One region of the Kitasatospora sp. NEAU-CNBT7 genome, then DNA from elsewhere that is predicted to be linked to it. Evidence: riboswitches for the same ligand, from Rfam matches in the RefSeq annotation. Region 1 holds a riboswitch; each other region holds the start of a gene.
The links. A riboswitch is a leader RNA that binds a small molecule or an ion and turns the genes downstream of it on or off. The one in region 1 is predicted to bind cobalamin.

Region 1 (7,913 bases):
GCCCTCGACGCAGGCCGCGAAGCAGATCAGGTTCAGCAGGAACGCGCGGCGGTCGTCCTTGGACTGCAGCGAGTCCAGGTGGTCGACGGCGTTCATGTACTTGAAGCAGAACTGCGCCTTCTGGTGGATGGAGGGGATGTTCTCCACCGCGGCGAAGGCCGCCGCCCGGTCCTCGGGATCGGGCAGGTAGGTGTCGAGCAGCGTCAGGTAGAACTGGACGTGCACGGCCTCCTCGAACAGCTGCCGGGACAGGTAGAGCCGGGCCTCGGGCGAGTTGATGTGCTTGTAGAGGCTCAGCACCACGTTGTTGGCGACGATCGAGTCACCGGTGGCGAAGAAGGCGACCAGCCGGCCGATCATGTGCCGCTCGCCCTCGCTCAGCTTGGCGAGGTCGGCGACGTCGGAGTGCAGGTCCACCTCCTCCACGGTCCAGGTGTTCTTGATCGCGTCCCGGTACCGGTCGTAGAACGACGGGTAGCGCATCGGACGCAGCGTCAGCTCGAAGCCGGGGTCGAGCAGCATCTTGTCGCGATCGGCGGAACTCACTGGCAGGCCTCGCAGGACTCGGGGTTCTCCAGGGAGCAGGCGAGGGCCGCCTCCTCCTCCGGGGTCAGGGTCGGGGTGGGCACCGGCACCGGGGCGGCGGTGCGGGCGGCGCCGGACGCGGCCTGGGCGATCCGGGTGGCCGGGCGCGAACGCAGGTAGTAGGTGGTCTTCAGACCGACCTTCCACGCGTAGGCGTACATCGAGGAGAGCTTGCCGATGGTCGGCGCCGCCATGAAGAGGTTCAGCGACTGGCTCTGGTCGATGTACGGCTGCCGGGCGGCGGCCAGGTCGATCAGCGCGCGCTGCGGCAGCTCCCAGGCGGTCCGGTACAGCGAGCGCACCTCGGCGGGCAGCCAGCCCAGCTCCTGGACCGAGCCGTTGGACTCGCGCAGCGAGTCGCGGGTCTGCTGGTCCCAGACGCCGAGCTCCTTGAGCTCACGCACCAGGTACGGGTTGACCTGGAGGAACTCGCCGGACAGCGTCTCGCGCTTGAACAGGTTGGAGACCTGCGGCTCGATGCACTCGTACACGCCGGCGATCGAGGCGATGGTGGCGGTCGGCGCGATGGCCAGCAGCAGCGAGTTGCGCAGGCCGGTGACGGCGATCTTGGCGCGCAGCGCGTCCCAGCGGGCGGTCCACTGCGGGGCCGCGTCGAAGTGGTCGATGTGCAGCTGGCCGCGGGCGGCGCGGGTCTCGCCGTACGCGCTGTGCTGCCCGAACTCCTCGGCCAGTTCGCTGGAGCGCTCGTAGGCGGTCAGCATGATGCGCTCGGCGATCAGCGTCGACAGCTGCTTGGCCTCGGCCGAGTCGAAGTCGATCCGCAGCTTGAAGAAGACGTCCTGCAGGCCCATCACGCCCAGGCCCACCGGGCGCCAGCGAGAGTTGGAGTTCCCGGCCTCGGGGGTCGGGTAGAAGTTGATGTCGATGACCCGGTCCAGGAAGGTCACGGCGGTGCGCACGGTGGCGTCCAGCCGGTCCCAGTCCATCGCGCCGAGCAGGTCCCCGGCCGTGGCGCCGTCGGCGACGTGGGCACCGAGGTTGACCGAGCCCAGGTTGCAGACCGCGGTCTCGGAGTCGTCGGTGACCTCCAGGATCTCGGTGCACAGGTTGGAGGAGTGCACCGTGCGGCCGGGCAGCGCGGTCTGGTTGGCGGCGCGGTTGGAGGCGTCCTTGAAGGTCATCCAGCCGTTGCCGGTCTGCGCCAGGGTGCGCATCATCCGGGCGTACAGGGTCTGCGCGGGGATGGTGCGCACGGCCTTGCCGGCCTGCTCGGCCTTCAGGTACGCCTCGTCGAAGTCGGCGCCCCACAGGTCGACCAGCTCGGGCACGTCGGCCGGGGAGAACAGCGACCAGTCGGCGTCGGCGTTCACCCGGCGCATGAACTCGTCCGGGATCCAGTGCGCCAGGTTCAGGTTGTGCGTCCGGCGGGCCTCCTCGCCGGTGTTGTCGCGCAGCTCCAGGAACTCCTCGATGTCGGCGTGCCAGGTCTCCAGGTAGACGCAGGCGGCGCCCTTGCGCCGGCCGCCCTGGTTGACCGCGGCGACCGAGGAGTCCAGGGTGCGCAGGAACGGCACGATGCCGTTGGACTGGCCGTTGGTGCCCCGGATCAGGCTGCCGCGCGAGCGGATCCGGCTGTAGGACAGGCCGATGCCGCCGGCGTGCTTGGACAGCCGGGCGATCTGCGCGTAGCGCGAGTAGATCGAGTCCAGGTTGTCCAGCGGCGAGTCCAGCAGGTAGCAGCTGGACATCTGCGGGTGCTTGGTGCCGGAGTTGAACAGGGTCGGCGAGGACGGCAGGTAGGAGAGCGCGCTCATCAGCGCGTACAGCTCCGCGACCTCGCGCACCGCCCGCTCGCCGTCGCCCACGGCGAGGCCCGCCGCCACCCGGAGCAGGAAGTGCTGCGGGGTCTCGATCACCTTGCGGGTGATCGGGTGCCGCAGCAGGTAGCGGGACTGCACGGTGCGCAGGCCGAAGTACTCGAAGCGGTCGTCGCCGCGCTCGTCGATCAGGGCGTCGAAGGCGTCCGCGTGCTTCGCCACGAAGTCCGCGGTGGTGTCGCCGATCAGGCCCTCGGTGTGGCCGACGGCGATCGAGGCGGAGAACGACACGGCGCCCTGGCCGACGGCCTCGTCCGAGATCTCCAGCGCCAGCAGCCGGGCGGCGAGCTTGGAGTACTGCGGGTCCTCGGCGATCATCGACGCGGCGGCCTCCACGGCCAGTCCACGCAGCTCCGCGAAGTCGGAGCCGGCGTGGCGGCCGCGCAGCGCGGCGGCGGCGACGTGGCCGGGGTCCACCTGGGGAAGGTCGACGCTGCGGTCGGTGAGCAGGCGCAGCAGCGCGGCACCGGGATCAGCGTCGGCGGCGGTGGTGGCACCACCCGGCCGGAGGCTGGGGGAGGAACCCTGGGACGGCAGGGCGACTGAGGCGGCGACGGTCAAGGCGCACTCTCTCCTGTGGCGGCGGCGGACGAGATCGGCCGGACCGTTTCAGGCAGGGCGGAGCGGCACGCCGAATCACCAGGCGTGCGTGGTCCCACCCCGGCCCACCCGCGAGGCCCGGACAAGTACTGCGGTGCTGCAAGGCATCTGCGGGGAAGCCGTGTGGCACGCCGTCGGCAGGTCTCGGACTCGCGGGTCAGGGTGTTGCGAAGCCCGCTCACCGTTGCGGGGCAGTCCCGGACTCCCACCGGGTTCCCCTGCGTCGACAGCGAGAGCGAGCATACATGTTGTGGGCGGGGTCAGGATGCGCCACCAGATGTAGTGCCGCGTGTCGTGGTCGCTCGACTGCGTTGCGCCACGGGGTGAGCCGTCAGAATGTGATCGAATAGACGATCACATCAATGCCGGGGGCCGGCTCCCAGTCCCGCTCGGGGCTCCGCCGGAACCCCAGCCGTTCGTAGACGCGGTGGGCCGCGGTCATCGCCGGGCGGGTCGAGAACGCCATCCCGGTCAGCCCCAGCTCCCGGCTGCGCGCCATCGCGGCCCGCACCAGCGCGCTCCCGGCGCCCCGGCCGCGGGCCGCCCGGGCCACCGCCAGCATCCGGATCTCGCCCTCGTGCGGCGCCGCGATGTCGGCCCACGGGTTGCCGCCCGGGGCGAAGGTCACACTGCCGAGCACGGCTCCGCCGGCCGGGTCGACGGCGACGAGGAGCTCGGCCTCCTCGGCGCGGCGCCGGGTGTCCCGCAGGAGCTCGGGATAGGGCCCGTCCGGGCGGCTGTAGCCCTCGCCGACGTAGACCTCGACCGAGAGGGCTCCGGCGGCGTCCAGGTCCTCGGGGAGGGCCCGGCGGATGACGAGGTCGGGGGCGGTGTCCATGCCACCAGTCTGCCGGGGCCCCGATCGGCGGCGGCGGCCAGGGTGGTGGCGAGCCGGGTGGCGAAGGCCGGGCCGGCCGGCGGCGGGGTGGTCGGGGGCTGGGCGGCCGGCGGCGGGGCGGCGGCGGTCGGGGTGCCCGCTCCGGCCGCGGCGCCGTGCAGCCGGTCCGGCCGGCCGGGGTCGGCCGGGTAGCCGCCGGGGCGGTGCCAGTTGTCCCGGCCGTGCCGGGAGGTGCGTTCCAGGTCGCGGCCGGCCAGCAGGCCGAGCAGGCCGAAGGCCCCGACCGCGGCGGCCGGGGCGAGTACGCCCATGAGTGCCGAAGAGTCCATGCGCTCCACTCTCGCGACGGCCGGACCCGGCCACGAGTGGCAGAAAAGACCACTTGCCTCGAAAAGCTGCCACCGGCATCCTGGGGCCATGCTGACCAACGTCGTCACCGTGGTGCTGGAGGAGATCCACCCCTTCGAACTGGGCGTCGCCTGCGAGGTCTTCGGCCTCGACCGCAGCGACGACGGCCTGCCGGTCTACGACTTCGCACTGGCCTCGGCCCGCCCGGGACCGCTGCGCACCCACGCCGGCTTCAGCGTCGACGTCCCGCACGGCGTGGAGCGGATCGCCGGCGCGGACCTGGTGATCGCCGCCGCCACCGGCATCCGGGACGACTACCCGGCCCCGCTGATCGAGGCCCTGCGGGCCGCCGTGGCGCGCGGCGCCCGGGTGCTGTCGATCTGCAACGGCACGTTCCTGCTCGGCGCGGCCGGCCTGCTCGACGGCCGCCGCTGCACCACCCACTGGCGCCACTCCGACCTGCTCGCCGCACGCTTCCCGCTCACCACGGTCGAGCCCGACGTGTTGTACGTCGACGAGGACCCGGTGATCACCGCGGCCGGCACCGCCTCCGGCATCGACGCCTGCCTGCACCTGGTCCGCAAGCTCCAGGGGCCCGAGGTGGCCCGCGGGATCGCCCGCCGGATGGTGGTCGCCCCGCACCGCGAGGGCGGCCAGGCGCAGTTCGTCGCCCGCCCGCTGCCGGCCGAGGACGGCGAGTCGCTGGGCGGCCTGCTGGAGTGGCTGCGCCACCACCTGGACCGCGAGCTCACCGTGGAGCAGCTGGCCGCCCGCGCCCACATGTCGCCGCGCACCTTCGCCCGCCGCTTCCAGCAGGAGACCGGCACCACCCCGCACCGCTGGCTGACCGGCCAGCGGGTGCTGCTGGCCCAGCGCCTGCTGGAGGCCACCGGCGAGCCGGTGGACGCGGTCGCGGCGCGCTGCGGCTTCGGCAACGCGGCCACCCTGCGCCACCACTTCGGCCGCCGGCTCGGCACCACCCCGCAGGCCTACCGGCGGGCGTTCGGCGGGACGCCGGCGCAGCAGCGGGCCGAGAGCCTCCGCTGACCCCTCGCGGCCTTCTCCGGGCCCCCGTCGGACCGGCGCGTCGGACCGGCGCGCGGCCGCCCGCGCACCCGGCCGGGACCGCCGGACCGGCACGCGGTTCAGTCGGCGGGCCGGTCGGGTGCCCGGTCCAGGTGGCCGGTGTCGTTCCAGCCGGCCGGGACCAGCCGGCCGTGCTCGGCCCGCCAGCGGCTGGCCGAGCAGTTGCGGACCGGCTCCAGGGCGAGCAGCTGCTGCTCGGTGAGGCGGTCGAGGATGTAGCGCAGCATCAGCACGGTGCAGTCGTGGGCGACCACCAGTACCGGCCGGCCGTCCTCCTCCCGGGTCAGGTCGGCCAGCAGGCTGCGCATCCGCAGGGCCACGTCCAGCCAGGACTCGCCGCCCGGGGGCCGGTAGTGCAGCTCGCCCATCCGGCGGCGGCGGGCGGCCTCGGCGGGGTGCTCCTTGTCGATGGCGGCCTTGGTGAGCATCTCCAGCACGCCCAGCTCGCGGTCGCGCAGCCGTTCGTCCTGCCGCACCTCGGTGGTGACCGGCACCGCGCCGAGGCCGCCGGCCTGGGCGAGCGCGATCCGGGTGGTCTCGGTGGTGCGCAGGTACGGCGAGCACCAGACGCTGCGCGGCCGGTCGTCCGGCGGCAGCTCGGCCCACCAGCGGCCGAGCGCCCGGGCCTGGGCCTGGCCCCGGATGGAGAGCGGGATGTCGGCGTCCCGGCTGGTGATCGGTACGGTCAGCGCGCCGGTCGCGTCGGCGTGCCGGAACTCCACATTGGCGGTCGACTCGCCGTGCCGGGTGGCGATCAGCAGCGAGGGCAGTCTGACGCCCTCGTGCCGGCCCCGGTGTCCGTTCAGGATGGTGCCCAGCTCTGTCATGGCAGCGTCTCCCCGTTTCCGTGTCTCTGCCCGGGACGAACGGCCCGCCACATGGATGATCACCCGATATGATCGCGCCGTCACCTCAAGTGCCGACCAGTGTCGACCGAGGCGACGGCGCGATCACAGGGCGCGTACGGCATTGCAGGGCGCGTGCCGGATTTCAGTGCGCCCCCAATGCCTCAGTGCGCCGGCTGTTTCGGTGCGCCGCCTCAGTGCGCCACCGCAGGCTGCGGGGCCTTCTCGATGGAGGGTTCCCCGGCGTCGGCGGTGTAGTCGCCCGGCGAGGTGGCGTCCAGTCCCTCGGGGGCCTTGGCCGCCCTCAGCACCAGCGTCAGCACCACGGCCACCACCAGGTTCAGTACGAACGCCGTCAGCCCGATGTAGCCGATCTCGCCGATCCCGGGGATCTCGGCCGAACTGCCGCCGAAGTGCTTGGTGGCGGGCGAGGACACCCCGTACGCCTTCCAGGTGCCGTAGACCATGCCCGCCGCCCAGCCGGCCAGCAGCGCCCAGCGGTGGAACCAGCGGGTGAACAGGCCGCCGACGATCGAGACGAAGGTCTGCAGGATCCACAGGCCGCCCAGCAGCTGCAGGTTGATCGCGAACTGCTTGTCCATGGTCAGCACGAAGGCCAGTGCGCCGACCTTCACCAGCAGCGAGGCGATCTTCGCGACCCTGGTCTCGTCCGCGGCGGTGGCGTCCGGTCGGATGAACTCCTTGTAGACGTTCCTGGTGAACAGGTTGGCCGCGGCGATCGACATGATCGCGGCCGGCACCAGGGCGCCGATCCCGATCGCGGCGAAGGCCACCCCGGTGAACCAGTCCGGGAACATGTCCTCGAACAGCTGCGGCACGGACAGCTGGGCGTTGAAGCCCTTCACGCCCTTGCCGACCCCGGCCGCCACCGCCATGAAGCCGAGCAGCGCCAGCAGGCCCAGCATCAGCGAGTAGGCGGGCATCAGGGCCATGTTCCGGCGGACCGTGTTGCGCGACCTGGAGGCCAGCACGCCGGTGACCGAGTGCGGGTACATGAACAGCGCCATCGCCGAGCCCAGTGCCAGCGTCGCGTAGCCCCACTGCGCCTTCGGGCCGGTGATCAGCGAGCCCACCGGGGTGCCGTCCGGCTTCTTGGCGGAGAACTTCTGCGCGGCCGCGTCGAAGATGTGCCCGTACCCGCCGAGCCGCATCGGGATGTAGATCACCGCCACGATGATCACGACGTAGATCAGGGTGTCCTTGACGAAGGCGATCAGCGCCGGCGCCCGCAGCCCGGACGAGTAGGTGTACGCCGCCAGGACGCCGAAGGCCAGGAACAGCGGAAGGTCCTTCATGAACCAGTTCCCGCTGCCGCCCACCCCGAGCACGTCCAGCACGGCCTGGATGCCGACCAGTTGCAGCGCGATGTACGGCATGGTGGCCAGGATCCCGGTCAGCGCCACGGCCAGCGACAGCCCCTTGGAGCCGTACCGCCCGCGCACGAAGTCGGCCGGGGTGACGTACCCGTGCACCCGGGAGACCGACCACAGCCGCGGCAGGAACAGGAACACCAGCGGGTACGCGATGATCGTGTACGGCACCGCGAAGAAGCCCGCCGCGCCCGCGCCGTAGATCACCGCCGGCACCGCGACGAAGGTGTACGCGGTGTACAGGTCGCCGCCGAGCAGGAACCAGGTGATCCAGGTGCCGAAGCTGCGGCCGCCCAGGCCCCACTCGTCCAGGTGCAGCGCGTCGTCCGCCCGGCGCCAGCGCGAGGCGAGGAAGCCCATCACGGTGACCGCGACGAAGAAC
Region 2 (7,913 bases), on a different contig from region 1:
GGCGGGAGAGGTCTCCTCGGCGATCGGCGAGCTCGCCACCTGGCTGCTGGCCCACGGTGGTGCGCTGGCGGGGCTGCTGCTCGGTGGGCTGTTCCTCCCCCTGGTGATGTTCGGCCTGCACCAGGCGCTGATCCCGATCCACACCACGCTGATCCAGCAGCACGGGTCCACCGAGCTGCTGCCGATCCTCGCGATGGCCGGGGCCGGGCAGGTCGGCTGCGCCGTCGCCGTCTTCCTGCGGCTACGGGGCAACGCGTCGGTCAGGGCGACCATCAGGTCCGCGCTCCCGGCGGCCCTGCTCGGCGTAGGCGAGCCGCTGATCTACGGGGTGTCGCTCCCGCTGGGGCGCCCGTTCGTCACGGCCTGTCTGGGCGGGGCGTGCGGCGGGGCCGTCGTCGGGCTGCTGGGGCAGCTCGGTGCCACCGTCGGCGCGACCGCCATCGGCCCGTCCGGCTGGGCGCTGTTCCCCCTGCTGACCGGCTCACGCGGCTTCCTGGTGAGCGCGGCCGTCTACGCCGCGGGCCTGGCGACCGGATACACCACCGGCCTGCTGGCCACGTACTACTTCGGCTTCACCCGGGAGATGCTGGACGAACTCGGTGCCGTCCCGCCGCCGCCCCGCGGCCCCGCCATCCGCACCGACGCCCCCGCCGCGGACGCCGCCCGCGACGAACCGGCGCTCCCGAAGCCGTAGCGACGGCCCTGCGCCCGGGTGTCCGGTCAGCAGTGGCAGAGGAGTTGGACGATCAGCGCGTCCTCGGGCAGTGCGCGCAGGTAGGCGTCGGCGAGCCGCCAGTACGCCTCCGGCTCGGACTCCTCCGGGCGGGGACTGCCGAGGGAGCGCAGGTTCCAGGGGTCGGCCCACTGCCCGTCGAGGGTCAGCAGTGCGTACGTGGGCACGGCCGTGGCCGCCGCACGCTCGACGAAGTCGTGCTCGCCGCAGGCGAAGAGAGCAACGGGGTCCTGGGACAGGTAGCTGTTGGGGTAGTGCCGGTCGCCGCCCTCGACCGCGTACTGGGCGAGCGCCTGGACCAGGGGCTGGGCGAGGTGCTCGCGCCTGGCCCGGTCCGCCTCGGGCGAGTGGACGCCGGGGGCGGCGCCGTGGCGCGCGCGGAACGCCGACAGCGGCTCGGCAGGCGGGTGCTCGGCGGAGAAGCGGGCCCACACGGCCCAGGTGGCCGCCGCGTCCGCCGCGCTGATCGCACGCATGCCCGCCAGGTCGAGCAGGCCGCGCGGCCCGCCGTCGCAGCGCAGCGACCCCTGCGGACGGGGCTCGTCGTTCGGCCGGGCCGGCCGGTGGACGAGCCGGGCGTCCCCGGCGTACTCGGGCCGGACGACCAGGTTGTCCTGGCCGGATATCTGCCACCCGTCCCATTCGCCCTGCGGGTTGTATCCCTCTTCCCCGGTGGCCGGGTCGACGTTCTGGTCGAAGGGGCGCATCGCCGCCGCGATGGCGGAGGCGGGATGGTCCACGGCGGCCGGGGGGAGACAGACCGTCACTCTGAACTTCGCCATGCTTCCTCCATGATCATCCGACTGCGCGCGGGCCAGGATATCGACCCGGCGCGGCGCTGGCGGTGGCCGGCGGTCCGGGCCCGGCACCCGGGGCCGCCGGGGGCGGCCACCGGGTCCCTCCGTTCCGGAGGCGGCGGGTCAGTCGGCGGCGTTGCGCATCCGCCGGGCGCGGCGCTCGCGGGCCAGCCGTTCGCGGCGCTGTTCGGCGGCGCCCTCCGGCAGCAGGACCGGTACCCGGTGCGGCTGCCCGTCCGCGTCGACGGCGACGAAGACCAGCTGGGCCGTCGCCACCCTGGTCACCGGTCCGGTGAGGTTCCAGCGTTCCGCCGTCACCACCACCGAGACGTCCATCGAGGTCCGGCCGGCGTGGTCGACCCGGGCACGGACCGTCAGGAGGTCACCGGCCCGGACCGGCGCGAGGAAGGACATCTCCTCCACCGAGACGGTGACCGCGGGCACGCCGGCGTGCCGGCCGGCGGCGGCGGCCGCGGCGTCGTCGATCAGCTTCATCACGACGCCGCCGTGCACCGTCCCGTAGAGGTTGGTGTCGTGCTCGCTCATGATGTGCGCGAGGGTGACCGCCGAGTCGGTCGGCGTCCGGGAGACGGCAGGGGGCATCGTCACGGCGCCACCACCCCGCGGCTCGTCGGCACGGCGGCGGTCGCGGCCCTGGTGGCGCGCCGGCGGTAGGTCTGCTTCACGGAACTCTCCTTCGCGAGTTCGTGAGCCCCGGGGCGCGAAGGAGCAGGAGGTACGGGATCGCCGTCCCTCCCCGCCGCCGACCCGCCCTCGGGGTCCGGTGAGACCGCGGACCACTGCGGTCCACGGGCAGCGGCAGGTCTTCGGACTCGCGGGCGCGCCCGCCCTGTGAAGGGCGGACACCTACTGGCCGTCGCTTCCCGGGCCCGGTACGGGCCCAGTGCGTATGACGGCGGTCGTTCCCGCTCACCGCTGCGGGGCAGCCCCGGATTCCCACCGGGTTCCCTCTTGCGACGCGCCTGCCTGGCGGACAGGGCGAACCAGCTGCGCAGGCCACTCTACGGTCGTCACCGCAGATCAGAACCGGCGGGCAGGGCCCGGACGCTACGCCCCCGGCCGCCGCGCGGCACGACCGGCGCCGAAAGGCGGTGGGCACGCCCTCGCTCCTAGCATGGAACGAGACGGTGGCGGCCCCGACCGAGGCGAGGTGTCCGGTGAACGAGCAGAGCATGATCGAGACGATCAGGTCGGTCTACGAGGCCTTCGGCAGCGGCGACCTGCCGGGGATCCTGGCCAGACTGGACGACGAGGTCGACTGGGCCTCGGAGACCACGTCGACCGCGGCGCCGTGGTACGGCGTCCGCCACGGGAAGGCCGAAGTGGCGGACTTCTTCGAGCAGTTCGGTTCGACCATGGCGGTGCAGGAGTTCACCCCGCTGTCCTTCGCCGCGAACGACAGCGACGTGCTGAGCGTGGTGCGGATGCGGGCCGAACACCGGGCCAGCGGCCGGGTCCTGGCGATGGACCTGCACCACCGCTTCACCTTCCGCGACGGGAAGATCGTCTACTACCGCGGCACCGAGGACACCGCCCAGACCGAGGCCGCCTTCCGGCCCTGACGCCCGGGGCCGCCCCGCGGGGCGGCGCCCCGGCGCCGGGGCGCCCGGTGCGAGCGGGCGCCCCGGCGTACGGTCCGTCAGGCGTTCTTGGCGGCGGCGAAGCGGGTGGCGACGTCGTTCCAGTTGACGACGTCCCAGAGCTTGGTGACGTAGTCCGGGCGGACGTTCTTGTACTGCAGGTAGTAGGCGTGCTCCCAGGCGTCGAAGGCCAGCAGCGGGGTGGTGCCCTGGCCGACGTTGCCGTGGTGGTCGTAGACCTGCTCGACGATCAGGCGCCGGCCCAGCGGCTCCCAGGACAGGATGCCCCAACCCGAGCCCTGGACACCGACGGTGGCGGTGGTGAGCTGCTTGCGGAACGCCTCGAAGCCGCCGAAGTGCTCCTCGATCGCGGTGCCCAGCTCACCATCGGGGCGGTCGCCGCCGTCCGGGGAGAGGTTCTCCCAGAACAGCGAGTGCAGCACATGGCCCGACAGGTGGAACGCCAGCGTCTTCTGCAGGCCCACCAGGCCGCCGAACTGCTCCTTGTCACGGGCCTCGGCCAGCTGCTCCAGGGTGTCGTTGGCGCCCTTGACGTACGCCGCGTGGTGCTTCGAGTGGTGCAGCTCCAGGATCTCGGCGGTCATCGCCGCCTCGAGCGCGGAGTAGTCGTACGGCAGATCGGGAAGTGAGTACGCGCCCATCAGGACACAGTTCCTTTCAACGGTGACGGTCATGCCGAACCCACACTATTGCGTATCACTTGCACCTGCGAACAACATGCCCCTGAACGTCGCCCCGGCCACCCCGACCGGCCCCTCCCGGGCAGTGCGATGATGAATCGACCTTGAGGTGCAGACCGGGCCGAGGTGCCGGATGCGAGTGGAGAACGGGAGTGTGACGGTGGACGAGGCCGGGGAGAGACGCCCGCACGGCGAGCTCGTCGCCGAGGTCCTGGCGGTCCTGTGGTCGGCCTCCGGGCCGCTGACCCCGGTGGAGGTGAACGCCGCGATCGGCCGGGGCCTGGCGCGGACCACGGTGACGACCATCCTGACCCGGCTCTGCGAGAAGGGGACGGTGGTGCGGACCCGCTCCGGGCGGGGATTCGCGTACTCGCCGGCCGACGACGCGGCCGGGCTGGCCGCGGGCCGGATGCGCCGGGAACTCGAGCGCGAGCCGCAGCGCGACCTGGTGCTGAAGCGCTTCGTGTCCTCGCTCTCCGAGGACGACGAGGACCTGCTGCGCCGCCTGCTGCTGGACGCCGGGGACGACCGGTGATCCTCGCCCTGGTGCCCGTCGGGCTCGCCCTCGCCCTCCCCTGGTGCGCGGCGCCGGCCGTGCGCCGGCTGGCCGGGCTGCTCCCGCCCCGGCAGGCGTCCGCGGTGCTCGCGGGCGCCGGGGCGCTGCTCGCCGGAGGTACGGTCGCGGCCCTGGTCGGCCTGTTCCATGTGCCGTTCCTGGCGCGGCTGGAGCGGATCCCGCTGCACACGGTGGCGGCTGCCTGGCCGCTGGTGCTGCCGGTGTCCGCCGTGGCGGGCGTGGTGCTCGTCGTGCAGGCGGCGGTGCTGCTGCGGCGCTGGTTCGAGCACCGGCGCCTGCTCGAGCGGGCCTGGACCTCGGTCCGGGGCGCGGTCCCGGACGGCGATCTGCTGGTGGTCCACAGTGCGGATCCGGAGGCGTTCGCGCTGCCCGCGTTCCGTGGCCGCGAAGGGCGGGTCGTGGTCACGACCGGGATGCTCGGTGTGCTCGGTCCGGCCGAGCAGGACGTGCTGTTCGCCCACGAGCGGGCGCACCTGGCCGGGCGGCACCACCTACTGTCGGTGATCGCCTACCTGGCGGCGGCGGTCCACCCCGCGCTGCGCCCGCTCCGTCCCGACCTGGACTTCCACCTGGAGCGCTGGGCCGACGAGGCGGCGGCCGCGGCGGTGGACAGCCGGAAGCGGGCCGCCACCGCGATCGCGCGGGCGGCGCTGGCGGCCGTCCCGGCCGGCCGGCGGTCCAGGGGTCTCGGGGCGCTGGCGTCGGTGGGCAGCGGGCCGGTGCCCCGGCGGGTCGAGGCGCTGCTGGCGGCGGCGCCGTCCGGGCCGGGCGGCCGCCGCGGGCGGGCCGCGGTGGCGGCCCTCGGTACGGCGGTCGTGGTGTCGGCGCTGCTGGGCCTGCTCCTGGCGTACGGTCTGCACGAGTACGTGGAGTGGGCCGCGGCGGGGTTGCGCGGGGCCTGACCGGCGCGAATGACGACATCGATGTAGACCGATGGCCGTGGCGCACGTATGGTTGGCCCCGGTTTACTTCGCGGGCCGTGCCGTGCGCGTGGAGCGCCGCGTGAGCCCGGGGGCGATGACGCCCTCCCGGTCCGGTGCACGGCCGCCCGGCTGTCGAGGCAGGCATCCCCACGCGGTCCGGGCCGGAGGACTCCCCTCCGTAGCGATGGGACAGGGCGTGTACGACAGGCGGGGCGGACCGACGAGTCCCTCCGAGTGGACCGTTCGTCTGCTGGCCGAGACCGGTCGCGCGGTGGAGACCCTGCTGGCGGGACGGCTGCGGGCGCGCGGGCTGGCGTCCCTGCACCGGTCGGTCCTGGAGGTGCTCGCCGAGCACGGTCCGCATGCCCGCACCGATCTCGCCCGGCAGTTGGCCGTGGACGGACCCGGCCTCGCCTCGGCGGTCGAGGACCTCGTGGCCCGGGGCATGGCGCAGGTCCTGGTGGTGCACATCGGCGGCCGGCAGGAGGTGGTCACCGTCACCGAGGCCGGGAAGGCCGCCCTGGGCGCGGCCCTGGACGACGCCCGGGCCGTGCAGGATCTGGTGCTGGGGCCGCTGACCCGGGGCGAGCGCACCCAACTGCAGTACATGCTGCGGCGGGTCTGCGCGGCGGCGCAGCGGGCCGCCGCCGACCCGGCCTCCTCCTGAGGGCCGGGGCCGGGGCACACCGGCCACCGGACACCGCACCGCCGCGGGCGCTGGAACACCGGGCGCCGCACCGCGGGGCCGCGGCCTCGGGTGCGTCCGGCTAAGCGGGTGCCGGGAGTTGCTCGGTGGCCCCGGTGGGGGTGGCCGGGTGGAGGGTGACGGTGACGTCGGCGTGCCGGGCGACGAGGTCGAGGTCGTGGCTGACCAGGACGACCGCCAGCCCCCGGGTGGTGCGCAGCCGTTGCAGCAGGTCCATGATCGAGTCGGCGGTGGCGGGGTCGAGCGCGGAGGTGACCTCGTCGCAGAGCAGGACGTCCGGTTCGGCGGCCAGCGCGCGGGCGATCGAGACCCGCTGGCGTTGCCCGCCGGAGAGCTGGTGCGGGTGGCGCGCGGCGAAGGATGCGGGCAGGCCGACCGCGGCGAGGAGTTCGGCGATCCGGGCGGGGTGCCGGTCGTCGGGCAGGGTGCGGTGCAGGCGGAGCGGACGGGCGAGGGTGGCCCCGACGGTGCGGGACGGGTTGAGTGCCCCGAGCGGGTTCTGCGGGACCAGCTGGATGCGGCGGAGCTGGTCACGGCCGCGCCGGCGGTGGGTGGCGGCGAGCGGCCGGCCGTGGAGGGTGAGGGTGCCGCCGGCGGCGGGGTGGAGGCCGGCGAGGGTGCGGACCAGGGTGGTCTTGCCGCAGCCGGAGGGACCGACGACCGCGGTGAGGGTGCCGGGCCGGAGGTCGAGGTCGAGCCCGCCGAGGACGTCCCGGCGGCCGGCGCCGGTTCCGGCGTGGGCGTGGAGGGAGCGGGCCGCCAGGACCGGCCCCGGTACGGGACCGGTGGCCGGGGCCGGGGCCGCCGCGGGCTGCTGGTGCGGCCGGGCGGGAGGTGTGTGCGGGCGGGCGGCGGGGGGTCCGGCGGGTGAGAGGTCGGTGGTGTCGTCGGCGCAGCGGCCGACGAAGTCGGGGTCGTGGCTGGAGAGGGCGACGGTGAGGCCTTGGCCGGCGAGTTCGCGCAGGAGGTCGGCGATCTCGTCGCGCAGGGCGGGGTCGAGGCCGGCGGTGGGTTCGTCGAGGAGCAGGAGGTCGGGGCGGCGGGCGAGGGCCCGGGCGAGGGCGACGCGGCGCTGCTGGCCGCCGGACAGGGCGGTGGGGCGGCGGCGTTCCAGGTGCTGGTCGGTGGGGAGGCGGACCTGGGCGAGGAGGGTGTGCACGGTGGTGCGGGAGGTGTCGGCGGCGCACTCGGTGATGATGCGGCCGACCCGCATCCGGGGGTTGAGGCCGGAAGCGGGGTCCTGTCCGAGGTGGCCGAGGTGGTGGCGGCGCAGCCGGCGCAGCTGCGCGGGTTCCAGGGCGAGGATGTCGTGGCCGAGGACGGTGACCTCGCCGGTCGCCTGCGCTCCCGGCGGGAGGGCCCCGGCGAGGGCGCGCAGCAGGGTGGTCTTCCCGGCGCCGGAGGGGCCGGTGACGGCGTGGATGCGGCCGGGGCGCAGGGTGAGGGTGGCGTTGTCGAGGAGCGGGGTGCCGTCGGTGAGCGCGATGGTCAGCGCGGTGACGCGCGCGGTGGGGGCGGTGCCGTTCACAGGGGTGTCTCCGGGGTGGGCCGGGCGGGGGCGATGGCGTCGGCGGCGAGGTTGACGCCGATGGCGAGCAGGCCGATGGCCAGGCAGGGGGCGGCGACGGCCCAGGGGTTGAGGAGGATGCCGGGGGCGTTCTCACGGATCATCAGGGCCCAGTCCGCTTCGGGGGGCTGGGGCCCGAGTTGCAGGAACGCGGCGATGGAGACGACGTAGACGCCTTCGACGAAGCGCAGCCCGAAGAGGGCGAGGAGGGTGGCGCGGAGGTTGGGCAGGACTTCGCGGGCCATCAGGTACGGGAGGCGTTCGCCGGAGGCGGCGGCGGTCTCGACGTAGCCGGTGGCGGCGACGGG
Region 3 (7,913 bases), on a different contig from region 1:
GGCCGGGGCCGAGGTCGTGATCACCATGCTCCCGGCCGGGCGGCACGTCCTGTCCGCCTACGCGGACCTGCTGCCCGCCGCCCCAGCGGGGACGCTCTTCGTCGACTGCTCCACCATCGACGTGGCGGACGCCCGGGCCGCGTACGCCTCGGCGGTGCAGGCCGGCCACCGGGCGGTGGACGCTCCGGTGTCCGGCGGCGTGGCCGGGGCCCGGGCCGCGAGCCTCACCTTCATGGTGGGAGCGGCGGAACCGGACTTCGGTGCGGCCCGGCCGGTGCTCGAGACGATGGGCCGCAAGGTCGTGCACTGCGGACCGTCGGGGGCCGGGCAGGCGGCGAAGATCTGCAACAACATGATCCTCGGCATCTCGATGATCGCGGTCAGCGAGGCGTTCGTGCTCGGCGAGAGCCTCGGGCTCAGCCACCAGGCGCTGTTCGACGTGGCGTCGACCGCCTCCGGGCAGTGCTGGGCGCTGACCAGCAACTGTCCGGTGCCCGGCCCGGTGCCGGCCAGCCCCGCCAACCGCGAGTACGCGGCGGGGTTCGCCGCGGCGCTGATGGCCAAGGACCTCGGACTGGCCGCGGGCGCGGCCGAGGCCTTCGGGCTACCGGTCGAGCTCGGCCGGCGGGCGGCCCGGCTCTACGCGGAGTTCGCCGAGGGACACGGCAGCGGCCTGGACTTCTCCGCGATCATCACCAGCATCAGGGAGGGCGTCAAGTGACCGGTTACGGGACGATCCTGGTCGAGCGCAAGGGCCGGGTCGGGCTGATCACGCTCGACCGGCCGAAGGCGCTGAACGCGCTCAACACCCAGCTGATGAACGAAGTCGTCGCCGCGGCAACGGAGTTCGACCGGGATCCGGAGATCGGCTGCCTGGTGGTCACCGGCTCGGAGCGGGCCTTCGCGGCCGGCGCCGACATCAAGGAGATGCAGTCGCTCGACTTCGCCGGCGCCTACCTCGGCGACTGGTTCGCCGCCTGGGACCGCTTCGGCGCTCTGCGCAAGCCGGTCGTGGCGGCCGTCGCGGGCTACGCGCTGGGCGGTGGCTGCGAGTTGGCGATGCTGTGCGACATCCTGCTGGCCGCCGACACCGCGAAGTTCGGCCAGCCGGAGATCAAGCTCGGCGTCATCCCGGGGATCGGCGGCTCGCAGCGGCTCACCCGGGCGGTCGGCAAGGCCAAGGCGATGGAGCTGTGCCTGACCGGCCGGATGATGGACGCGGAGGAGGCCGAGCGGGCCGGGCTGGTGTCCCGGATCGTCCCCGCCGCGGATCTGCTCGCCCAGGCGATGGCCACGGCCGACGCCGTCGCGGCGATGTCCGGACCGGCCGCCGTCATGATGAAGGAGAGCGTCAACCGCGCCTTCGAAACCACCCTCGCGGAGGGCGTGCGCTTCGAACGCCGGCTCTTCCACGCCACCTTCGCCACCGCCGACCAGAAGGAGGGCATGGCGGCCTTCGCCGAGAAGCGCCCGCCGTCGTTCACCCACCGCTGACCCGCCGCCGGGGTGGGGCCGTGCGGCGCCCGGGTTCCGACGGACGTCGCGACCTCGACGCGGCCCCCGACCTGCGGATCCCACCCCGACGGAGTCTCACCATGTGGGCGATCGGGTGACATTCGGACCGCGGGCCGGGGCAGTGGGCATAGGGTGAGCGGTGCAGCTGGTTCACCCCGTCCGCCAGGCGGGGTGTCGTAAGAGGGAACCCGGTGGGAATCCGGGACTGCCCCGCAGCGGTGAGTGGGAACGACCGCCGTCATACGCACTGGGCCCGGGAGGGTCTGGGAAGCGACGGCCAGTAGGTGTCCGCCCTGATACGGGCGGGTGTGCCCGCGAGTCCGAAGACCTGCCCGCTGCCCGTGCGCGACCATCGCGCGCGGACATCCGGTGACCTCGTGGGCGGGTCGGCGTACACAGCAGGCGGAGCCGTACCCGGTACGGGTGTCCGTCCGGCTCGTCGTACCTTCGCGCTCCCGTCCCTTCACCGGGTACTTGAGGAGCAAGACTCGCGAAGGAGAGTCCCTTGACAGCGAAGTCCGCAGCCGCGGCCACCCGCGCCACCGTGTACGGCTACCCCCGCCAGGGCCAGGGCCGGGAACTCAAGAAGGCGATCGAGGGGTACTGGAAGGGCACCGTCACCGCCGACGCCCTCCAGGACACCGCGGCCGCCCTGCGCCGGGCGAACTGGCAGCAGCTCGCCGACGCGGGCGTACGGGAGGTGCCCACCGGCGACTTCTCGCTCTACGACCACGTGCTGGACACCACCGTCGCCGTCGGCGCGATCCCGGCCCGCCACCGCGCGGCGGTCGACGCCGACCCGCTCGACGGCTACTTCGCCATGGCGCGCGGCACCCAGGACGTCGCGCCACTGGAGATGACCAAGTGGTTCGACACCAACTACCACTACCTGGTACCCGAACTCGGCCCCGACACCGCCTTCACCGCCGACTCCGCCAAGGCCGTCGCGGAGCTGCGCGAGGCGCTCGCTGCCGGCCACGACGCCCGCCCGGTGCTGGTCGGCCCGGTCACCTACCTGCTGCTCGCCAAGCCGGCCCCCGGCGTCGCCGCCGACTTCCGGCCGATCACCCTGCTGGACCGGCTGCTGCCCGTCTACGCCGACCTGCTCGCCGACCTGCGCGCGGCCGGCGCCACCTGGGTCCAGCTCGACGAGCCGGCCCTGGTGCAGGACCGCGCCCCGGCCGAGCTGAACGCCGCCGCCCGCGCCTACCGCGAGCTCGGAGCCCGCACCGACCGGCCGAAGCTGCTGGTCGCCAGCTACTTCGACCGACTCGGCGAGGCCCTGCCGGTGCTCGCCAAGGCCCCGGTCGAAGGACTGGCGCTGGATTTCACCGGACCGGCGGCCGGCAACCTGGACGACCTCGCCGCCGCCGGTGGACTGCCCGGCAAGCGCCTGGTCGCGGGCGTGGTCGACGGCCGCAACATCTGGATCAACGACCTGGAGAAGTCACTCGCCACCCTGGCCACCCTGCTCGGCCTCGCCGACACCGTCGACGTCGCCACCTCCTGCTCGCTGCTGCACGTCCCGATCGACGCCGATGCCGAGCGCGACATCGACCCGCAGATCCTGCGCTGGCTGGCCTTCGCCAGGCAGAAGGCGCAGGAGGTCGCACTCCTGGCCCGCGGCCTGCGCGAGGGCACCGGCGCGATCACCGCCGAACTCGCCGCGAACCGGGCCGACCTCGCCTCCCGCGCCACCTCCCCGATCACCCGTGACCCGGCGGTCCGCGCCCGGGTCGCCGCCACCACCGCCGAGGACGCCCGCCGCGCCCAGGCGTACCCGGAGCGCACCGAGGCCCAGCGGGCCCGGCTCCGGCTGCCGCTGCTGCCGACCACCACCATCGGCTCCTTCCCGCAGACCTCCGAACTGCGGCTCGCCCGGGCCGACCTGACGGCCGGCCGGATCGGCGCCGACGCCTACCGGGAGCGGATGGAGGCCGAGGTCCGCGAGGTGATCGCCTTCCAGGAGAAGGCCGGGCTGGACGTCCTGGTGCACGGCGAGCCCGAACGCAACGACATGGTCCAGTACTTCGCCGAACAGCTCACCGGCTACCTCGCCACCCGCCAGGGCTGGGTCCAGTCCTACGGCACCCGGTACGTGCGGCCGCCGGTACTGGCCGGGGACATCTCCCGCCCGCACCCCATGACCGTCGACTGGTTCCGCTACGCGCAGTCCCTGACCGACCGCCCGGTCAAGGGCATGCTCACCGGCCCGGTCACCATGCTCGCCTGGTCCTTCGTCCGCGACGACCAGCCGCTCGGCGACACCGCCCGCCAGGTCGCCCTCGCCCTGCGCGACGAGGTCGACGACCTGGAGGCCGCGGGGGCGGCCGTCGTCCAGGTCGACGAGCCCGCCCTGCGGGAGACGCTGCCGCTGCGCGCCGCGGACCGTCCGGCCTACCTCGACTGGGCCACCGAGTCGTTCCGCCTCGCCACCTCCGGAGTGCGGGCCGACACCCAGATCCACACCCACATGTGCTACGCCGAGTTCGGCGCCATCATGACCGCGATCGACGAGCTCGACGCGGACGTGATCTCGCTGGAGGCCACCCGTTCGCACATGGAGGTCGCCGGAGAGCTGGCCCGGGCCGGCTACCCGCGCGAGGTCGGCCCCGGTGTGTGGGACATCCACTCCCCGCGCGTGCCCGGTACCGACGAGGCCGTCGAACTGCTGCGGGCCGGGCTCGCCGCGATCCCCGCCGAGCGGCTGTGGGTCAACCCCGACTGCGGCCTGAAGACCCGCGGTTGGACCGAGACCCGGGCCTCGCTCGACAGCCTGGTCGGTGCCGCCCGCCGACTGCGGGAGGAACTCGCCGGCTGACGGCCGACGGGAGACCGCAGGGGGCGGGCGCGGGACACCTTCCACGCCCGCCCCCCTGCCCGAAGACCTCGCGCGAGGGCAGTGGGTACCCGGCGACCACGCCCGGTCATCTCCGGAGGACAGCGAGAGCCGGCCGGCCCGGGCCGCGAGGAGCGACAGGACAGCTGTGGCCGACCGACGGGCAACGGGCCTTCCAACTCGCCGTCCAGATCGCACTGTTGGAACACCGGCCGATACCCGGGCCCGGCCGGTGCGGGATGATGGGTGACATGACCGAGCCGATCGAGCCCGCTGTCCCGTTCTCGCCGATGGACGCCCTGGACACGGAGGGCCGGGGGAGCGCAGCCGCCGCCCGCGGACCCGCGGGCAGAACCCGGGCGCCGCTGTGGGCACTTGCCGGCTTCGCCGCCGGCGCGGCCGTGGTGGCCCTCACCTGGGCCGTGTCCGCCAGCGGCGTCACCCGGACCGCCCCCAGCACCGAGACGTTCGGCGTCGACGGCACGCTGACTCTCGGAAACGACGTGGTGGTAGCCGGAACGACCTGCGCGGGCCGGGCCCCGATGGACGACATCCGATGGGGAACGGACGTCACCGTGGTCGACGAGCACGGCACGGTCGTGGCCGTCAGCGCGCTCGGCGGGGCCACGCCCGAAGGAGACGGCGGCTGCCGGTTCACGGCCACGCTCAGCCTGCCGACGGGACCGACCTTCTACCGGGTCACCGTCGGGCGGCGGGACACCTTCGTCCTGACCGCAACGGAGGTGGAGAGCCGGCGCTTCGTGCGCGCGATCCGCTGAACAGGGGGAAGCGCCGACATGCGCGGGCGGTGTGCCCGCCGCGTGCAGGGCGCCTGGAGGTTCGGAACCGGGGCACCGGTGGGCGGCGGGCGGGTGGCATGATGTGGCGGCCATGATGACCGTCACCGTCGCCCCGGGGCCATCCCGCCGTACGGCCGCACTGGATGTGCGGCTGGTGCGGGCGTCGGCCTTCGCCACCGTGAGCGTGGCGCTGGCCGCGGCGGCGCACGGCGCCGCGGGCAGGGCGGCGGTGGGTCTGCCGCTGGTCGCGCTGGGCTGGCTGCTGGTCTGCGCCGCGGCTGCGGTGGCGGCCGGCCGCCGCCGGACCCTTCCGGCCATCACCGCGGGCGTGGCCGCCGGGCAGCTCGGCCTGCACCTGCTCTTCCGTACCGGGCACGCCATGGCCACGCCGCTCTCCACGCCTGCCTCGATGCCGGGCATGCCCGGGATGCCTGGGATGCCGGCGGGGGCCCACCGGCCGGGCGGCCGGGCGGGATCCGGTCCGGTGCCGTCGGCCGGGGCCGGGGCCCACGCCGGGCATGTGCACCACGCGGTCGCCGCCGTGCACGGCGGCGTTCTCGGCCTCTCACCCGGCATGCTGGCCGGCCATGCCGCCGCTGCGCTCGCCACCGGCTGGCTGCTGCACCGGGTCGAGGTGGCGCTGTGGCGGCTGCTCGACCTCGCGCGGACGGTCCGGGCCGCCGCCCGCCACTGGAGCCGGCGCGCCCGGCGCACCCTGGCCGTCCTCATCGGCACGGCCGTCCCGCCGCCGGTGGCTGTCCCACGCACGTGGCCCGGCCGTGACGCCGTCCCGCGGCACCGCCGGTCGGCGCTGCTGCGCCACAGCCTGGTCCGCCGGGGACCGCCCGGGGTCGTCACCGCCTAGGCACGGACGGACGGAGTTGCCGCTCCGCCCGATGCCTTCGCGTTGCCAAAGGCGGCCGCACCCCGTTCCGGGGCGGCCGCCGGACACCCCGTCAGCGTTCCCGCACCGCGCCCCGCCGGCGTGCCGACCTGCCCGGTCGGTGCGCGGCCGCGCGGTGCCGATCTCCCGGATGGAGACCACACCCATGCGTTCCACCCTCTCCCGCCGTCTGGCCGCCGCGTCGCTGCTGGCCGGTGCGGCCCTGCTCGCCTCGGCGGTTCCCGCGTCCGCGCACGTCACCGTGCAGCCGGGCACCGCCGCCCAGGGCGCGTACACCGCCGTCGCCTTCCGTGTCCCGGACGAGAGCGACACCGCGTCCACCACGAAGCTGGAGGTGACCCTGCCCGCCGACCACCCGGTGGCCTCGGTCGCGACCCGGCCGCTGCCCGGCTGGACCGCCACCGCGGAGAAGACCAAGCTCGCCACGCCGCTGAAGACCGACGACGGCGACGAGATCACCGAGGCGGTCTCGAAGATCACCTGGACGGCCGACGCGAACGCGAAGATCGCGCCCGGCCAGTTCCAGGACTTCGCGCTCTCGCTCGGCCCGCTGCCCAGCGACACCGACAAGCTCGTGTTCAAGGCCCTGCAGACCTACGACGACGGCACCGTGGTCCGCTGGATCGAGGAGGGCAAGGACGGCCAGCCCGAACCCGAGCACCCCGCGCCCGTCCTGACCCTCACCAAGGCCGCGGCCGAAAGCGACACCCACGGCATGACCGCGACCACCGGGGGCCAGGCCGCCCCGCCGGCCGCCGCGCGCGCCACCTCCTCCGACAACGCCGCGCGCACCCTCGGCGTCGTGGGCATCGCGGTCGGCGTGGTCGGGGCCGCGCTCGGCGTCCTCGGCCTGCGCCGACGCAACGAGGGCCCGCAGGCCTGACCGTCCCGGAAGCGCCGCGACCCGGCCGGACCGTCCGGCCGGGCCGCGGCCGTCCCCGCGACCGCCGTGGCCGGGGTGGTGCTCACCCGTCGTCCGGCACCGGGTGACGGTACGACTAGTTCACCCGGGTGGGTGCAGTCCGCGTATCGGTCCCGATGCGAACGGCCCCGGCCGCCCATAAAGATGCCCGTCCTGTTGATCAACCGATGGGCTGTCGCCATGCTGCGCACCGTGCTCCGAGTAGTCGTCGCCGCCTCCCTCGCCTCCGCCGTCACGGCCGTCGCCGTGCCCCCGGCCACCGCCGCGCCCGCGGTCCCCGCCACGCGGGCGGCCGACGACGACCTGACCTCACCCTGCGGACCCGTCCGCGACTACCGGGCCTCGGACTGGTGGCGCACCACCACGGAGCCGCAGATCGCCCAGCCGGTCGCGGCCAAGGCGACGCAGGAGAGCTGGCAGTGGCGCAACGACGTCAACACGCTCTGGCGCGGCGACACCCGGGAGAACGTGGAGGACATCTTCCGGGCCGGCTTCGTCCCGCGGGGCGATCTGGTGACCCCGCTCGCCGAGTACATCGTCCAGGGCGGTGGGCAGAACAGCGCGCACCTGAGCACGAGTTGCGAGATGTGGGTGGCCCAGAAGTTCGCCACCTACGGCGCCGCCAAGACGGGCTGGGTGTACGAGATCTACGCGCCCGGCGGCATCGACGTCAACGCCACCGCCCGCCTCAACAGCTACCAGTCCCCGTACCTGTGGAACAAGGAGATCGACTTCCCCGGCGGGCTCGAGGGCCGGTACCTCAAGGGCGCCTGCAAGTACCGCCTGACCGGCACCGACCCGGACACGAAGGTCAGCACCTTCGAGAACCTCGGCTGCAAGTCCAACCCGGACTTCGCTCCCTACGCGGGCTGAGGCGCGCGTCGCCGACGGGTCGAGCGGTCGAGGAACGACGGGTCGAGCGGTCGACCGGTC
Region 4 (4,900 bases), on a different contig from region 1:
CCGGGCGTTGAGCCGGTACTCGTCGCGCCAGAACCCTTCGACGGCGGCCACGTCCCCGCCGGTGGCGGCGCGATGGATCGCGACGATGTCGCCCCCGGCGCAGAAGGCCCGGTCACCGGCGCCCGTGACGACGACCGTGGCGATCCGGTCGTCCCGCTCCCAGGCGTCGAGCGCCTCGGTGATCCGCCGCACCATGGGGTGGGTGAGGGCGTTGAGCGCCGTCGGCCGGTTGAGAACGATCCGGCCGGTCCGGCCCTCACGGCGGATCACGACCTCCTCGGTGTCGCTGTCGGACATCATGCGGCTCCGGTCAGGCCGCGGGCGACGATGACGCGCATGATCTCGTTGGTCCCTTCCAGGATCCGGTGCACCCGCAGGTCGCGGACGATCTTCTCGATGCCGTACTCGGCCAGGTAGCCGTAGCCGCCGTGGAGTTGGAGGGCCTGGTCGGCGACCTCGAACCCGGTGTCGGTGGCCAGGCGCTTGGCCATGGCGCACAGCTCGGGCGCGCGCGGGTCGGCGCGGTCCAGCGCGGCCGCCGCGCTCCGGACCAGGGCGCGGGCGGCCTCCAGTTCGGTGGCCATGTCGGCGAGCCGGAACTGCAGCGCCTGGGCGTGCAGCAGGACGGTCCCGAACGCCTCGCGGTCGGCGAGATGGGCGACGGCGCGGTCCAGCGCGGCCCGGGCGCCGCCGAGCGAGCAGGCCGCGATGCCGAGCCGGCCGCCGTTGAGGCCGGCCATGGCGATCCGGAAGCCGTCGCCCTCGGCACCGAGCAGGCGGTCGGCGGGCAGCCGGACACCGTCCAGCACGACCTGCCTGGTCGGCTGCGCGTTCCAGCCCATCTTCCGCTCGTTCGGGCCGAAGGACAGGCCGGGGTCGTCGCGGTCCACCAGGAAGGCCGAGATGCCCGCCGGTCCGGGCGCGCCGGTGCGCGCCATCACCAGGTACACCTGGGCGGCGCCTGCCCCCGAGATGAACTGCTTGACGCCGTCCAGCACCCAGCCGTCGCCGTCGCGGACCGCCCGGGTGGCGATCGCTCCGGCGTCGGAGCCGGCGCCCGGCTCGGTCAGGCAGTAGCTGCCCAGCTGTTCGGCCGTGCACAGGGCGGGGAGCCACCGGGCGCGCTGCTCCGCCGTGCCGTGCCGGTCGATCATCCAGCCGACCATGTTGTGGATGGAGAGGTAGGCGGCGATCGACGGGCAGCCGGTGGCCAGCGCCTCGAAGGCCACCACGCCGTCGAGGCGGCCGAGTTCGCAGCCGCCGACGTCTTCGCGGACGTACACGCCGGCCAGGCCCAGGTCGGCGGCCTTGCGCAGCACGTCCACCGGGAAGTGCTTGGTGCGGTCCCATTCGACCGCGTACGGGGCGAGGTGCTCGGCGGCGAAGGCGCGGGTGGCGTCGGCGATCGCCCGCTGGTCCTCGGTGAGGTCGTGCACGGCGCTCATCCCATCGTCGGAATGGTGAAGCTCGCGCCCTCCTTGACCCCGGAGGGCCAGCGCGAGGTGACGGTACGGGTGCGGGTGTAGAAGCGGATCGAGTCCGGCCCGTGCTGGTTGAGGTCGCCGAAGCCGGAGCGCTTCCAGCCGCCGAAGGTGTGGTAGGCGATCGGGACCGGGATCGGTACATTGACCCCGACCATGCCGGTGTTCACCCGGCGGGTGAAGTCGCGGGCGGTGTCGCCGTCCCGGGTGAAGATCGCCACTCCGTTGCCGAACTCGTGCTCGCTCGGCAGCCGCAGTGCCTCCTCGTAGTCGGCGGCGCGGACCACGCAGAGCACCGGGCCGAAGATCTCCTCGCGGTGGATGCGCATCGCCGGGGTGACCCGGTCGAACAGCGAGGCGCCGAGGAAGAAGCCGTCCTCGTGCCCCTCCAGCCGGAAGTCCCTTCCGTCGACGACGAGTTCGGCGCCCTCCCGGACGCCGATGTCCAGGTAGCCGCGGACCCGGTCCACCGCATCACGGCCGACCAGCGGGCCGAAGTCGGCGTCGGGATCGTCGGAGCGGCCCACCTTCAGCGCCGCGATGCGCTCCACCAGCTTCGCCACCAGGGCGTTCGCGGTCTCCTCGCCGACCGGGACGGCGACCGAGATCGCCATGCAGCGCTCGCCCGCCGAGCCGTACCCGGCGCCGACCAGGGCGTCGACGGCCTGGTCGAGGTCGGCGTCCGGCATGATGACCATGTGGTTCTTGGCGCCGCCGAAGCACTGCGCCCGCTTGCCGTGCGCGGCGGCGGTGGCGTAGACGTACTGGGCGACCGGGGTGGAGCCGACGAAGCCGAGCGCCTCGACCCGCGGGTCCTCCAGCAGGGTGTCGACGGCCTCCTTGTCGCCGTTGACCACGTTGAGCACGCCGGGCGGCAGGCCCGCCTCCAGGAACAGCTCCGCGAGGCGCAGCGGCACCGACGGGTCGCGCTCGGAGGGCTTGAGGATGAAGGCGTTGCCGCAGGCCAGCGCGGGCGCGGCCTTCCAGAGCGGGATCATCGCGGGGAAGTTGAACGGGGTGATGCCGGCGACCACGCCGAGCGGCTGGCGCATCGAGTACACGTCGATGCCGGAGCCGGCGTTGTCGGTGAACTCGCCCTTCAGCAGGTGCGGGATCCCGGCGGCGAACTCCACGACCTCCAGGCCGCGTTGGAGGTCGCCGTGGGCGTCGGCGACGGTCTTGCCGTGCTCCGCGGAGAGCAGCCGGGCCAGGCTGTCCTTCTCCTGCTCGACCAGTTGGAGGAAGCGCAGCAGTACCCGGGCCCGGCGCTGGGGGTTCCAGGCGGCCCACTCGGGCTGGGCCTGGGCCGCGTCGGCGATCGCGGTCCCGACCTCGGCGCGGCTCGCGAGCGGCACCCGGGCCTGGACCCGGCCGGTGTTGGGGTCGTGGACGTCGCCGAAGCGGCCGGAGGTGCCGGCGACGTGCTTGCCGGCGATGTAGTGGGTGAGTTCTCGGACCATCGGTTCCTTCTCTCGTCCTGGGTGCGGAGAGGTGCGGAGAGGAGGAGTGGAGGGCCGCCGTCGACGGGCGGGCGCACGGTGGTGCGACCGCCGTCCATCGGCCTGCGGCGGCCGGACGGGACGTCAGGGCGTGTGGGCCCCGGCGCTCGTCGGCGCAGGACAGCCAGGGGTGGTGGATCGGGAGCAGCCCGGAGTCATGGCGTGTCGTCTCCATCCTCGTGGAAAACACGGAACACCCGCGGCCGGTATCCTGACTCCCGGATCGACGCCCGTCCCCCGGCCTTCCCGGCTGGCTGCCAGTGGCCTTCACCTGCGAGGACGAACTCCCCGGTCACAGTGGCGGGACCGTGCCGGACTTGCACCGGCTTCCCTGACACCGCGGACCTGCCGTCGACCATATAGTTGGACGTCCTAGTAAGTCCAGGGCATCCGCCCCGATTCCTCGCCCGGGGCTCGGGCCGAGCCTCGCGGGCGGCACCCGCGTACCGTCCGGCCACGGGAGTCGCCGTCCGTCCCGGACCGTCCCGGTCCGCCACCCCGCGTACCGCTGCCGCCGGCCCCGCCGACGGGCCTGACCGGGTACCGGGATCCGCGACGTCCGCGCCGCCGACCAGGTGGGGTCGGGTACCCCCGATGCCGGTCCGGACGTGGATCGCACGGCCGCGGCGCCGCGGACATCCCGGACGCACCCAGGTCCTCTGCGTCGGCAACGACCCGCTGGTTCGGGCCCAGGGCCGCGCGCTGCTCGGGGAGAACCTCAGCCGGGTTCCGCGGGGGACGACGGAGGCGGTCGGCGGGCGGCTGCGGGGCGCGGCTCGACGGCGGGGCCTGCCGGGAGCGCCGGCTCGGCGGGGACCGGTCCCGGCGCCGGCTCCGGCACCGGGAGGTCGAGGCCGGGAACCGGCGGGACGACGTGGAAGGTGTTGGTGGTCAGCGCCTCGTCCAGCGCGCGGGTCGCGTCCCCGATCAGCTCCGGGTCGCCGAGGTTCCGGATGACCCGGCGGGCGTCCTCGACCCGTCCTTGGCCCGCCAGCGCGAGCATCAGGTGCTCGTGGGCGCCGTACCGGTAGGAGGAGTGGCGGGCGGTGGCCGCCAGTTCCTCGGCCCGGGCCGGCTCGCCGACGGCGACGAGCATGGCCGACAGCCCGCAGATCGCGCGGGACTGGTAGACGTCGTCCGGCTCGTCGGCCACGATCCGTTCCGCCGTCGCCACCACCCGCATGGCGCCGTCGGTGTCACCGAGGCCGGCGAGCGCCTCGGCCACCTCGCCGAGGGCGCCGACCCGGTCCTCGGAGTGGGTGGCGGCCAGCGCGGCCTGTTCGGCGAGGCCCAGCAGGCGCCGGGCCCCGGCCGTATCACCGGCCGCGTGGAGCACCGCGCCGAGGCCGGTGAGGGCGTTCGCCCGGTTGCTGCCGTAGTCGACGGCCCGGGCGATCGGCTCCGCCCGCTCGACGAGCCGCCGGGCGCCGACCGGGTCGCCGAGGGCGACCAGGGCCACCGCCGGGACCGCCAGCGCGAAGGCCCGCCGGTACGGGTTCTGCATCGCGGCGAGGTCCGGCGCGGCCTGCTCGGCGAGCCGCCTGGCCCGGTCGGCGCTGGTGCACTCGGTCAAGGCGCGCACCAACTCCGTTGCTGCGCACTGCTGGTGCCACGAGAAGACCGACCGATCGACTACGGACACCGCGTTCTCCCCGGGCTGTGGACACTCGTACGCAAGTACGCGGGCGGCCGCTGCGCCGGTTCACCGCACCGAGGAACTGCTGCACCGCACCCCCGAAGCGCCGGCCGGAGCTCGAGGTGGTCCTCGACGAAGCCGCGCTGCGCCACCCGGTCGGCCACCCGCGCCATGGCACTCCCCCGACGTGACCGTGCCGGCCGTGCCGGGAGAGCGCGGCGCACCCGCCGGACCGTCCGGAGCGTTCTCCACGTCGGTAGCAGTGGCGGGTTGATCCGGGGTCT

Region 2: linked by a shared signal. The riboswitch ahead of AC2TEW_RS05995 (acyl-CoA thioesterase) and the one ahead of AC2TEW_RS12735 (ribonucleoside-diphosphate reductase subunit alpha) in region 1 are both predicted to bind cobalamin.
Region 3: linked by a shared signal. The riboswitch ahead of metE (5-methyltetrahydropteroyltriglutamate--homocysteine S-methyltransferase) and the one ahead of AC2TEW_RS12735 (ribonucleoside-diphosphate reductase subunit alpha) in region 1 are both predicted to bind cobalamin.
Region 4: linked by a shared signal. The riboswitch ahead of AC2TEW_RS22825 (CoA-acylating methylmalonate-semialdehyde dehydrogenase) and the one ahead of AC2TEW_RS12735 (ribonucleoside-diphosphate reductase subunit alpha) in region 1 are both predicted to bind cobalamin.

What each region holds. Positions count from the first base shown of each region.
Region 1 is NZ_JBXQQB010000007.1:241,673-249,585, reverse strand. Features, by position in the region: gene AC2TEW_RS12740 (ribonucleotide-diphosphate reductase subunit beta) at 1-522, opposite strand, end outside; gene AC2TEW_RS12735 (ribonucleoside-diphosphate reductase subunit alpha) at 543-2,882, opposite strand; cobalamin riboswitch at 3,143-3,272, opposite strand; gene AC2TEW_RS12730 (GNAT family N-acetyltransferase) at 3,355-3,861, opposite strand; gene AC2TEW_RS12725 (helix-turn-helix domain-containing protein) at 4,279-5,256, shown strand; gene AC2TEW_RS12720 (histidine phosphatase family protein) at 5,355-6,122, opposite strand; gene mctP (monocarboxylate uptake permease MctP) at 6,335-7,913, opposite strand, start outside.
Region 2 is NZ_JBXQQB010000003.1:229,424-237,336, reverse strand. Features, by position in the region: gene AC2TEW_RS06005 (PTS transporter subunit EIIC) at 1-694, shown strand, start outside; gene AC2TEW_RS06000 (hypothetical protein) at 721-1,515, opposite strand; gene AC2TEW_RS05995 (acyl-CoA thioesterase) at 1,654-2,133, opposite strand; cobalamin riboswitch at 2,332-2,555, opposite strand; gene AC2TEW_RS05990 (nuclear transport factor 2 family protein) at 2,709-3,113, shown strand; gene AC2TEW_RS05985 (superoxide dismutase) at 3,191-3,793, opposite strand; gene AC2TEW_RS05980 (BlaI/MecI/CopY family transcriptional regulator) at 3,966-4,367, shown strand; gene AC2TEW_RS05975 (M48 family metalloprotease) at 4,364-5,311, shown strand; gene AC2TEW_RS05970 (winged helix DNA-binding protein) at 5,529-5,999, shown strand; gene AC2TEW_RS05965 (ABC transporter ATP-binding protein) at 6,100-7,566, opposite strand; gene AC2TEW_RS05960 (ABC transporter permease) at 7,563-7,913, opposite strand, start outside.
Region 3 is NZ_JBXQQB010000018.1:16,337-24,249, reverse strand. Features, by position in the region: gene mmsB (3-hydroxyisobutyrate dehydrogenase) at 1-721, shown strand, start outside; gene AC2TEW_RS22805 (enoyl-CoA hydratase) at 718-1,494, shown strand; cobalamin riboswitch at 1,645-1,865, shown strand; gene metE (5-methyltetrahydropteroyltriglutamate--homocysteine S-methyltransferase) at 2,021-4,336, shown strand; gene AC2TEW_RS22795 (hypothetical protein) at 4,606-5,133, shown strand; gene AC2TEW_RS22790 (hypothetical protein) at 5,246-6,019, shown strand; gene AC2TEW_RS22785 (YcnI family copper-binding membrane protein) at 6,204-6,941, shown strand; gene AC2TEW_RS22780 (scabin-related ADP-ribosyltransferase) at 7,173-7,853, shown strand.
Region 4 is NZ_JBXQQB010000018.1:25,190-30,089, forward strand. Features, by position in the region: gene AC2TEW_RS22815 (enoyl-CoA hydratase/isomerase family protein) at 1-297, opposite strand, end outside; gene AC2TEW_RS22820 (acyl-CoA dehydrogenase family protein) at 297-1,445, opposite strand; gene AC2TEW_RS22825 (CoA-acylating methylmalonate-semialdehyde dehydrogenase) at 1,442-2,941, opposite strand; cobalamin riboswitch at 3,165-3,337, opposite strand; gene AC2TEW_RS22830 (tetratricopeptide repeat-containing protein) at 3,699-4,622, opposite strand.